One region of the Paenibacillus sp. NPDC058174 genome, then DNA from elsewhere that is predicted to be linked to it. Evidence: riboswitches for the same ligand, from Rfam matches in the RefSeq annotation. Region 1 holds a riboswitch; each other region holds the start of a gene.
What was found. Region 1 has a riboswitch for thiamine pyrophosphate ahead of tenA (thiaminase II). Riboswitches for the same ligand answer to the same signal wherever they lie in the genome.
Positions count from the first base shown of each region.

Region 2: it holds a riboswitch for thiamine pyrophosphate, as region 1 does, so the genes downstream of both, thiC (phosphomethylpyrimidine synthase ThiC) here and tenA (thiaminase II) in region 1, are expected to answer to the same signal.
Region 3: it holds a riboswitch for thiamine pyrophosphate, as region 1 does, so the genes downstream of both, ACFVVF_RS00355 (ABC transporter substrate-binding protein) here and tenA (thiaminase II) in region 1, are expected to answer to the same signal.

Region 1 is NZ_JBHVUY010000005.1:285,763-289,042, forward strand. It holds gene ACFVVF_RS23170 (DUF3934 family protein) at 11-205, shown strand; gene ACFVVF_RS23175 (WGR domain-containing protein) at 288-1,046, shown strand; TPP riboswitch at 1,756-1,865, shown strand; gene tenA (thiaminase II) at 1,959-2,648, shown strand; gene ACFVVF_RS23185 (ABC transporter ATP-binding protein) at 2,645-3,280, shown strand, end outside.
Region 2 is NZ_JBHVUY010000001.1:689,296-692,575, forward strand. It holds gene ACFVVF_RS03120 (ankyrin repeat domain-containing protein) at 1-667, shown strand, start outside; gene ACFVVF_RS03125 (YmaF family protein) at 839-1,204, opposite strand; TPP riboswitch at 1,353-1,465, shown strand; gene thiC (phosphomethylpyrimidine synthase ThiC) at 1,559-3,280, shown strand, end outside.
Region 3 is NZ_JBHVUY010000001.1:96,412-99,691, forward strand. It holds gene ACFVVF_RS00345 (GDP-mannose 4,6-dehydratase) at 1-232, shown strand, start outside; gene ACFVVF_RS00350 (glycosyltransferase family 4 protein) at 300-1,634, opposite strand; TPP riboswitch at 1,832-1,943, shown strand; gene ACFVVF_RS00355 (ABC transporter substrate-binding protein) at 2,091-3,119, shown strand; gene ACFVVF_RS00360 (thiamine-binding protein) at 3,179-3,280, shown strand, end outside.

The DNA.
Region 1 (3,280 bases):
GCTGTAACGATTGACCAAAGGAAAAAAGAAAAGCGGCATCGGGCAAGGAACGGGTAAAAAAGGCTGGAGCCGTTGGGATAAAGCAGCAAAAGCGAAAAGCGCGAAGCGCGTGTTCAGCAAAAATGCCAAGCCTGGCGCAGCCGGCAAGAAGGCGGATGAAGGCGGCGAAGGCGCTCCTGCAAGCGCCAAGAAGGATTCGAACTAAACAAGCGAAGGGCTGTTCCCGGCAAGCTGAGGGGATGGCCTTTTTTTACGCAGATAGATAGGGCTGTCAGGGGGAGGCTGCAATGAAACGCGCATTTATATTTCAAAGCGGGCGGTCGAATAAATTTTGGCGCATTTCGTGCAACGGCCCGGTGTATACCGTTCATTTTGGACGGATCAACACGAACGGCAGAATGCTGGATAAGAGGTTCAGGAGCGAGGAGGAATGCTTGCGCCAAGCGGAACGGATCATTGCGCAAAAGCTGAAAAAAGGCTACTGGGCAGACCCGTCATTTGATCGCTGCGGGTATTACTATGACGATCCTATTGAAGGGCTGCAGGCCCGAACCTCGCACCCTCGTTTTAGAGAACATTTCACTCAGTCAGTTTATTATATGGCGGACGACGAGACCGCTCCGTTTGGCACGAAGGAAAGTCTGGCAGCGCTTCGGGCATTGGAGACGTTTGTTCAGCAGCAAGAGGGCGGGGCGGGGGGAGATAACGCAGATATGACGGCGATATTTCCGCATTTGCTGATCGAGAGGGACTGGGACATGCTGTATGTCCCGGCGCATCGAAGCGATGAAGCTTTTGTGAAAAAGCTGCTGGAGGGACCAAAGCTGGACCGGATGAGCAACGCGGAGCTTCTGCTGCTGAACGATCGCGTAATCGTAGCTTCGGCGCTGGGCGGGATTAAGATTATGGGCGAGCTGAGCCATGCCCTGAGAACGGAGGCGCTCCGGTCGCTGGAACGTATGAACGTGTTGATGCGGCTGACTGGGGGCACGGAAAAAGGAAGGCAGATTCGAGGGCGGATAGCCGAGGACTTGGTTAGTTTTTAAGTTTTTGAGACGGATGAACTTTAGAGAAAAGTGGATGATGGCTGCAGCTGTTTTTCACGGTGCAGTAAGTTTGGAAGGAGCAGCACGGATGCTCAACCTACTGCTAATGCCACGGCTTCTCTTGTTCGGATTCTTTTAAACTAACTTCGCTATTTAACTGAACTTTTTTCTTTAATTACTGGCCGGAATCGAGCAAAATGCAGGTTTCTGCGGTTTTAAGTGAACTTTTTTCTCTATATGGAAATCAAATTCCGCTGCAGTGAACTTTTCGACGTTAACGGCTCGTTATCGTGTAATTGAGCGGGAATTAAGGTAGATTGATTACGTAATAAAGAAAAAATTTACCGAACCGATTTGGCAGCTAGCAGCGATGAGGGCTTGGGAACTAACTTCGCTATTAACTGAACTTTTTTCTTTAATTACTGGCCGGAATCGAGCAAAATGCAGGTTTTTACGGTTTTAAGTGAACTTTCTTCCCTATACGGAAATCAAATTCCGCTATAGTGAACTTTTCGACGTTAATGGCTCATTATCCATTAATTGGATGGGTAATAAGGTAGATTGACTACGTAATAAATAAAAAAATTACCAGAATAAAGAAAAAAGCTATCAAACCCGATTCGGCAGCTTGCTGCTCAGCAGCTCCTGATCTGAATTTGCTCGTATTGCCTAATAGAGATTGATCAGTTATAGTATTGGTGATAAATCGCATATGAAGTGCGGGTGCTGGATGAAGTCCGGCTGAGATAGGCAACTTGTTTGCCTGACCGTTAATCTGAACCAGGTAATGCTGGCGTAGAGAACATTTCGAATTGTAAGCCATTCGTCTATTCTCGAATGGCTTTTTGTTGTGTTTCGAGCGCCTTAGCTTACGTTACCGACGGTTACTAAGCAAAGGAGTGCAGATGAAAAATGGTAAAAATGCATGTGAAAGAACGATTCAGCGACAGGTTGTATGAGGGCTCTAAGGACATTTGGGAGCAAAGCCACCGGCATCCGTTTTTGGCGGAGCTTAAGGCGGGAACGCTCGATCAGGAACGCTTTAAATATTACCTCATGCAAGATTATGTCTATCTGATCGACTATGCCAAAATGTTTGCTTACGGTAGCATCAAGGCCGGCGATCTCGAGATGATGGGCAAGTTCTCATCGCTTTGCGACTCGACGCTTAATGTGGAGATGGGGCTACACCGGTTGTATGCTGAAAAACTCGGCGTAACGCGGGAGCAATTGGAGTCGACGGAGCCTGCTCCAACGACGGTTGCCTATACGAAATATTTGCTGGATGTTGCAGCGCAAGGAACGCTTGCCGAAGTGACGGCGGCCGTACTGCCATGCATGTGGAGTTACCGGGAGATCGGCGTACTGTTTGCACAAGATCCGGCAGCGCTGGAGCATCCGCTATATGGTGAATGGATACGAATGTACAGTTCGGCTGAGTTCAGCGAATTGACCGATTGGTGCATCGGCGTGATGGATCAATTGGCTGAGGGGCTGAATGAGTCCGAGCTTGCCAAGCTGGAGCGGCATTTTCTAATCGCATCCAAGCTGGAATATATGTTTTGGGATATGGCGTACCGCCTGGAAGAGTGGCCGGTGTGAGCAAGCCGCTTACAGAGATAAAAGACCCGCATGGCAATGCGTTGTCCGTTCAAGGCTTGTGTTATGGCTTTCCCGGTGAGGAGCCGCTGTTTCGCGACTTGAGCTTTACGGTCAACAAAGGCGAGTTTGTCAGCATCGTAGCTTCTAGCGGCATGGGCAAGACGACGCTGTTCCGGCTGCTCGCCAGACTGCTCGTACCAGACTCAGGCGTGATCACAGTGAGTGGCGACACACCGACAGCAAAATCCAATGCTGTCGGCTATATGCCGCAGCGCGATTGCCTTATGCCATGGCGCACGGTGCAGGATAATGCCGCAATCGGGCTGGAGCTGCAAGGTGTCTCCAAGCGTGATGCGCGTCAGCGGGTGCTGGAGCTGCTGCCTGAGCTGGGCCTGGAAGGAACGGAGCTGAAGTATCCCCATGAGCTGTCTGGCGGAATGCGCCAGCGGGTATCTTTCCTTCGTTCTTTGCTTGGCGGAGGCGATTTGCTGCTGCTGGATGAACCGTTCAGCGCTCTGGATGCAATGACGCGCACCGGAATGCAGCAATGGCTCCTTCAGGCGTGGGAGAAGCGAAAAAAGACGATTCTGTTCATAACACATGATATCGATGAGGCGCTGCTGCTGTCGGAC
Region 2 (3,280 bases), on a different contig from region 1:
TGAAGGTAAGATTGAATTTTTAAAAAATCTAATTAACCTAGGTGTAGATATTAACTTCTATAGTGAGGACAATATATTTACTAGTGGCGCTACGCCTCTTATAGCTGCAGTTATAGGTAAACAGTTCGAAACGGTAAAATATTTAATTAATAAAGGTGCTGACACCTCATTGGTCTGTAGAGAAGGATGTCGTGCATATAATTATGCTAGGATACAAGATACATCCGAAATAGCTTCATATATCAAACTATTTGAACCTCATGAATATCACGATATTAATAAGCGGACTGAAGAACTTATTGATGGTGGCGTACCTTTGGAAGTCATTGAGGTTTTAAAAATAAACAATAAGCGACTAGAATATGAATCTGAAAATTATTCTAACTATCTGGTTCTTGGAGATCTTTCTGACGTAGTGTACTTCGAATATCACGATTTTAAACTATATAACCTATTGTTAGAAGTTGATAATTTCGAGGCCTTTGGTATGATAACCTGGTGTCCACACATTAACTTATTTGTAAGTGTTGATATAGAACATGAGTGGATTTATCTCTTGCATGATATGACTTGGGAAAGTTTTCTAAATAATCCGGGATTGTACATTGATCGCATAATTGATGGCTACTACGATTGTGAGGAAATTGAAGAGGAAGCAATGATTTAATTAACCTCCTGCCTTAGCTGATGACTCGATCAGCTAAGGCTTCGCTATCTATTTTAATTAGATAGAATTGATAGTATGAAAAATAAGAAAGCATGCATCGTTCCCTTATTGGATCGGCGCATGCCTTCTTATTTTTACAATAGTAAAGTATGAGTGTGGAACAATTCTATATCATTTAATCAACGGCGCTTGAATTAAAGTCGAGAATTTAAATTGATGGACATGGCCATCGTTAAAGGTCGTCTGGCCTTTTACAAAATGAACATGCTTGCCTCTCCCGACTCGGATAGCAGGACCCGTCGTTATTTTTTTCAATTTATGAAAGTGATTAAGGAAATCTGTGTTGGCCAAATCAATTTCATGGACATGGCTATTTCCTCGCGGTATCGCTTGACCAGTAACTCCTGCGAATCGGTGGTTATGACGATCATTTCCTTCTTCAGCAAGCTGAGTGCTGCCCTGGAACTCATGAACATGCCGTTGGACCTTGTAACAAGGTGCAGCCTTTTTGTTAATTGTCGCTCTTCTTCTAACCATTGTTAATAAACCTCCTAATGATAGAACTATTATCATCGTATTAAGGAGAGGATCGAACCGTTCTAGGCCGGCTCATTGTTTATTCAAATGGAAAGCAAAGAATTAAGGGTTGATTTATGCTGCGAAAGTGTATAAGATTTAGTTGACCAATCGAATACACGGGAGCTTGGGTTAACCAGGCTGAGAGGATAGCTGATAATGCTGTCGACCGTAAAACCTGATCTGGGTAATGCCAGCGGAGGAAACGTTCAAGCCTTTGTGTATACAAAGACCGCTTCTTTTCGTTGCGGTCTTTTTTGTATGTATAAGAGGCGTCTCCGCTTGCACACATTGATTTTCTAAGGAGGCAATGAAATGGCAAGCGAGTCCAACAGCAATAAAATCATTCCTGATCTATCTTCTTTTCCCGGCAGCAAAAAGGTTTATATTCAAGGTTCACGACCGGATATTCATGTTCCGATGCGTGAGATTGTATTAAGCCCAACTGGCAGTGGCGATAACGAACAACAAAATTCACCTGTGAGAGTCTATGACAGCAGTGGTCCATACACAGACGCACAGGTGCAAACGGATATCCATAAGGGTCTCCCGCCGAATCGGCTAGATTGGATACGGGAACGCAACGATGTCGAACCATATTCGGGCAGAACCGTCCAAGCGGAAGATAATGGCCATCGAGCAGAGGAGCTCGTCAATCAAGCAGATCTGTTCCCTGGAATGAACCGCCGTCCATTGCGAGCTGCAGCCGGAGCGAATGTCACTCAAATGCATTATGCAAGAAAAGGAATCATAACCCCTGAAATGGAGTACATAGCGATAAGGGAAAATGTCGCTCCAGAATTTGTGCGTAATGAGGTGGCTGCCGGGCGAGCGATAATCCCATCCAACATCAATCATCCGGAAAGTGAACCGATGATCATCGGGCGAAATTTCTTAGTGAAAATCAATGCCAATATTGGAAACTCTGCTGTAGCATCATCTATTGACGAAGAAGTTGAAAAGATGAGATGGGCAACGCGGTGGGGGGCGGATACCATTATGGATCTCTCCACGGGTAAAAACATTCATTCCACACGGGAATGGATCATCCGCAATTCTCCTGTACCAATAGGTACTGTTCCTTTGTACCAAGCACTGGAGAAGGTAGGCGGCAAAGCAGAGAGATTGAGTTGGGAGATTTATCGCGATACGCTTATAGAACAAGCTGAGCAGGGAGTCGATTACTTTACGATTCACGCCGGAGTCCGATTACGCTATATTCATCTGACTGCGAAACGTGTGACAGGTATTGTGTCTCGTGGCGGCTCTATTATGGCTGCATGGTGTCTTGCTCATCACCAGGAAAATTTTCTTTACACTCATTTCGAAGAAATCTGTGAAATTATGAAAACGTATGATATCGCATTTTCTCTGGGAGACGGGCTGCGTCCGGGTTCCATTGCAGATGCTAATGATGAAGCACAGTTTGCCGAACTAGACACGTTAGGCGAACTTACTCAAATAGCTTGGAAGCATGACGTGCAGGTCATGATTGAAGGACCAGGCCATGTTCCTATGCATATGATTAAAGAAAATGTAGACCGACAGATGGAAGTTTGTCAGGAAGCCCCTTTTTATACACTGGGACCGCTTACTACGGACATTGCTCCCGGTTATGACCATATTACTTCAGCGATTGGTGCAGCAATGATCGGATGGTTCGGAACCGCTATGCTTTGCTATGTTACGCCTAAAGAGCATCTTGGCTTGCCCAATAAAAATGATGTTCGGGAAGGGGTCATAGCGTACAAAATTGCCGCTCATGCGGCAGATTTAGCCAAGGGTCACCTAGGGGCACAAGAGCGGGATAATGCTTTATCCCAAGCGCGTTTTGAATTCCGCTGGAGAGATCAGTTTCATTTATCATTAGATCCAGAGAGAGCCCTGGAATATCATGATGAGACCCTTCCGGCAGAAGGGGCAAAAACAGCTCATTTTTGTTCCATGTGCGGGCCTAAATTTTGTAGTATGAGGATCACGCAGGACATACGCGATTATGCGAAGCAGCATGGGCTTGAAGAGCAGCAAGCTATTGAG
Region 3 (3,280 bases), on a different contig from region 1:
CATCGCATCCGGAGTTGGCCGGGAGGTCCGGGAAGTCCTGCATTTACTGCTGGGCTTCAGTACAACGCAAATCGATATCCAGCAGGATACTGCACGCCTGCGGCCATCGGATGTGAAGGTTGTGGTCGGCGATTATTCAAAGTTTCATGCGAGAACCGGCTGGCAGCCTGAAATTCCGTTCGAATCGACTTTGCTTGATCTATTGAACTATTGGCGGGGAATCCTATCATAGCAACCAAAAAAAGGTCCGAGAACGGCGATGGAACAAAGTTCATACGCTGTCCGGGCCTATTTCTGGTTTAGAGGGGAAGCAGACCGAGCTGTGCCAGTCTAGCTTTCATGCGCTGGCCGACTGCCAGTGGTGAATACTCGTTGCGGATCGTATATTTGCCATTGGCTGCGATGGCCGACCGCCATTGCGGCTCATCCGCCAGTGTTCTCATATAATCGGCAGCGTGCTGGATATCAGGCTCTGCCCAGATTTGATAGCTTTTGTAAGGGCCCCAGTCTTGCCCGACCTGTACGAGCTTATAGTTGACGGGACAGGAATTGGTGCTGTTCATAAAGTCGGTATTGCCTGACCAGTTCGTACCGATGACGGGTTTGCCCAGATACATGGATTCAGCCAATCCGAGTCCGAAGCCCTCTGCCCGATGCAAGGAGACGAAGCTGTCACAGCATTGCAGCAGCGAATTGACTTCAAGGCGCGATAGCGAGCGGTCGATTAGATAGATGTTATTATGCTCCGCCGCCAGCTGGCGGATGGGGGCAAATTCCTCCGGGCGGAAGCCGGCATTGTTCAGCTTCAGTACGAGCCCGACCCGAGGGTCGTTTTTGGCAAAAGCGAGCTTAAATGCCTCGACAGCCGCTTGAGGGTTTTTACGCGAGGCGGAGCTTTGGGCGTCATACATCATAAGAAACAGGAAACGTCCGCTTGGCAGTCCGAAGTGGGTCCTATTGTAGTCGGAGGACACCTGTACGGTTACGCCATGCGGAATAGCGATGACTGGAACGGGAGATTTCCGCGCAATGGAATCAGCGACGAAGCGGCTGCAGGTCCATATCTCCTGCACGAGCTTGAAGGCATCCGCATACTCGTCAGGGAAGTCCGGCAGTTCCCAATGCCAGTAGCCGATATTATACCGGTTCTGTGCGAGAGAGGGTCCGAAATGCTCCATTGCAGGAGCCATGAAATCGGCGTTAATATGGAAAACATTTGTATTGTAGAGCGGTTCTTTTAATTCTTTATGAGACCAGCTGTCATCAAGCATTCTCGAGGACACTTTGATCGGATAGTCAAGCAAGCCGAACGGAATGCCGGCAGCATTCGCTGACCTTGCAGCCAGTCTGGCTGATTCTCCGATTCCCATTTCTGCCCGGACGAAGCCGACAATGTTCAGCCCTTGCGGATAGAGGGGAGAGCCTGGCTGTGCTCCTGCGGCATTCGACTGAGCAGTAAGCTGTTTTTTGGATCGCCGAAGCCGTTTGCGGCTTCGTCTTCGCGCTTGCCGCGGTTTCCTTCTAGAACGGACTCTCTTCGTCCGTCTTTTACGCTTGAGCGATTTATTCGAAGATTTTGCTTTCGATCGGGATCTTTTCTTGTGAGTGCGGCGTCTCGAACGTTTATCCATCATTCCCTTCCTCTCTGCGGGGAGCGGAAATCATTTCGCTTCTAGTTTATTCACGGGAACGTCTGCCATGGCAGGCTTTTGCCCTTTTCATTAAAAAAGCGGCATTTGTCCCGCTTCGGCAAGCATAGGGAGATGGGCGGATTATGTTATTTTCTTGGCTTTTCACAGCCACTTTGCTATAATGAGCCTATTAATTCAATTGAATCGTTAAGGGGAGCTGGCGGAGGCCGGCTGAGAGGGAGTTTCGAGTCAACTCCGACCCGTAAACCTGATCTGGGTAATGCCAGCGTAGGAATGGTACCGCATCATGCAGCAAGAAGGCGTATTCAGCCTCTTCTCGTCATGCGTCAAACAGCCGACTAATGGGCGTCCTCCGTATCAGGGGGGCGCCTTTCCTTTATCATTAGCCGCATTCCCGACTACACGATTTGATGAGAGACAAAAAAGGAGAGAATGGATATGAGGGGAACAAAAACAGCAATATGGAGGTCGGCAGTTGCACTGCTTGCAGCAATGCTGGTGCTGGCAGGCTGCGGAGCCGCAAAAAATAACGAAGCCGGCTCAGGAGCGAACGGCAATACAGGCGGCGATTTGAAAAAGGTAACGGTCGTACTCGACTGGACGCCGAATACGAATCATACCGGGCTGTATGTTGCACGGGACAAAGGCTTTTTCAAAAATCATGGACTTGACGTCACGATCATTCAGCCTGGCCAGGACGGCGCTGATAAAATGATCGCTTCCGGCAAAGCGGAATTCGGCGTCAGCTACCAAGAATCGCTTACGATGGCGCGAATTGCCGGCTTGCCGATCGTATCGGTAGCGGCGGTCATTCAGCACAATACATCGGGATTTGCCTCGCCGGCAGATAAAGGCATCGATTCGCCGAAGAAATTCGAAGGAAAAACTTACGGAGGATGGGGCGCTCCAGTGGAAGCGGCCGTTATCGAATCCATTATGCAGGAGGAGCAAGCTGATGTATCCAAGGTGAAAATCTTGAGCATTGGCGATAGCGACTTCTTCACAGCCGTTAAGCGCGACATTGACTTCGCATGGATTTTCTACGCATGGACGGGTGTTGAAGCGGAGCTTCGCGGAGAGAAGCTGAACATGGTGTACTTGACGGACTATAGCGATAAGCTGGATTACTATACGCCAATATTGACTGCAAACGAGAAGCTGATTGCGGAGCAGCCGGAACTCGTTAAAGCTTTCGTCGCAGGTGCGGCTGAGGGTTATCAATTTGCAATTGACCATCCGGAGGATGCTGCTGAAGTGCTCATCAAAGCGGAGCCGGACTTGAATGCAGAGCTGGTACGCGCGAGCCAGAAGTGGCTGAGTCCAAAATATAAGGATGACGCACCGCGCTGGGGCGAGCAGAAGCTGGAAGTATGGGACAACTACGCCAAATGGATGTTTGATCATAAGCTGCTGGACAAAGAGCTTGAAGCCGATAAGGCATTCACTAACGAATTTTTGCCGAAATAAGGATTGGCTCCGTGAGGAGAGGGAGTAACGGAGAAAATAATGGACAAGGGGATAGGAACATGGCAAACGCATTGGTCAGCATTCAAATTTTACCGACAACACCGGAAGGACAAAGCGTTTATCCTTATGTAGACCGGGCGATCGAGATTATTAAAGCATCG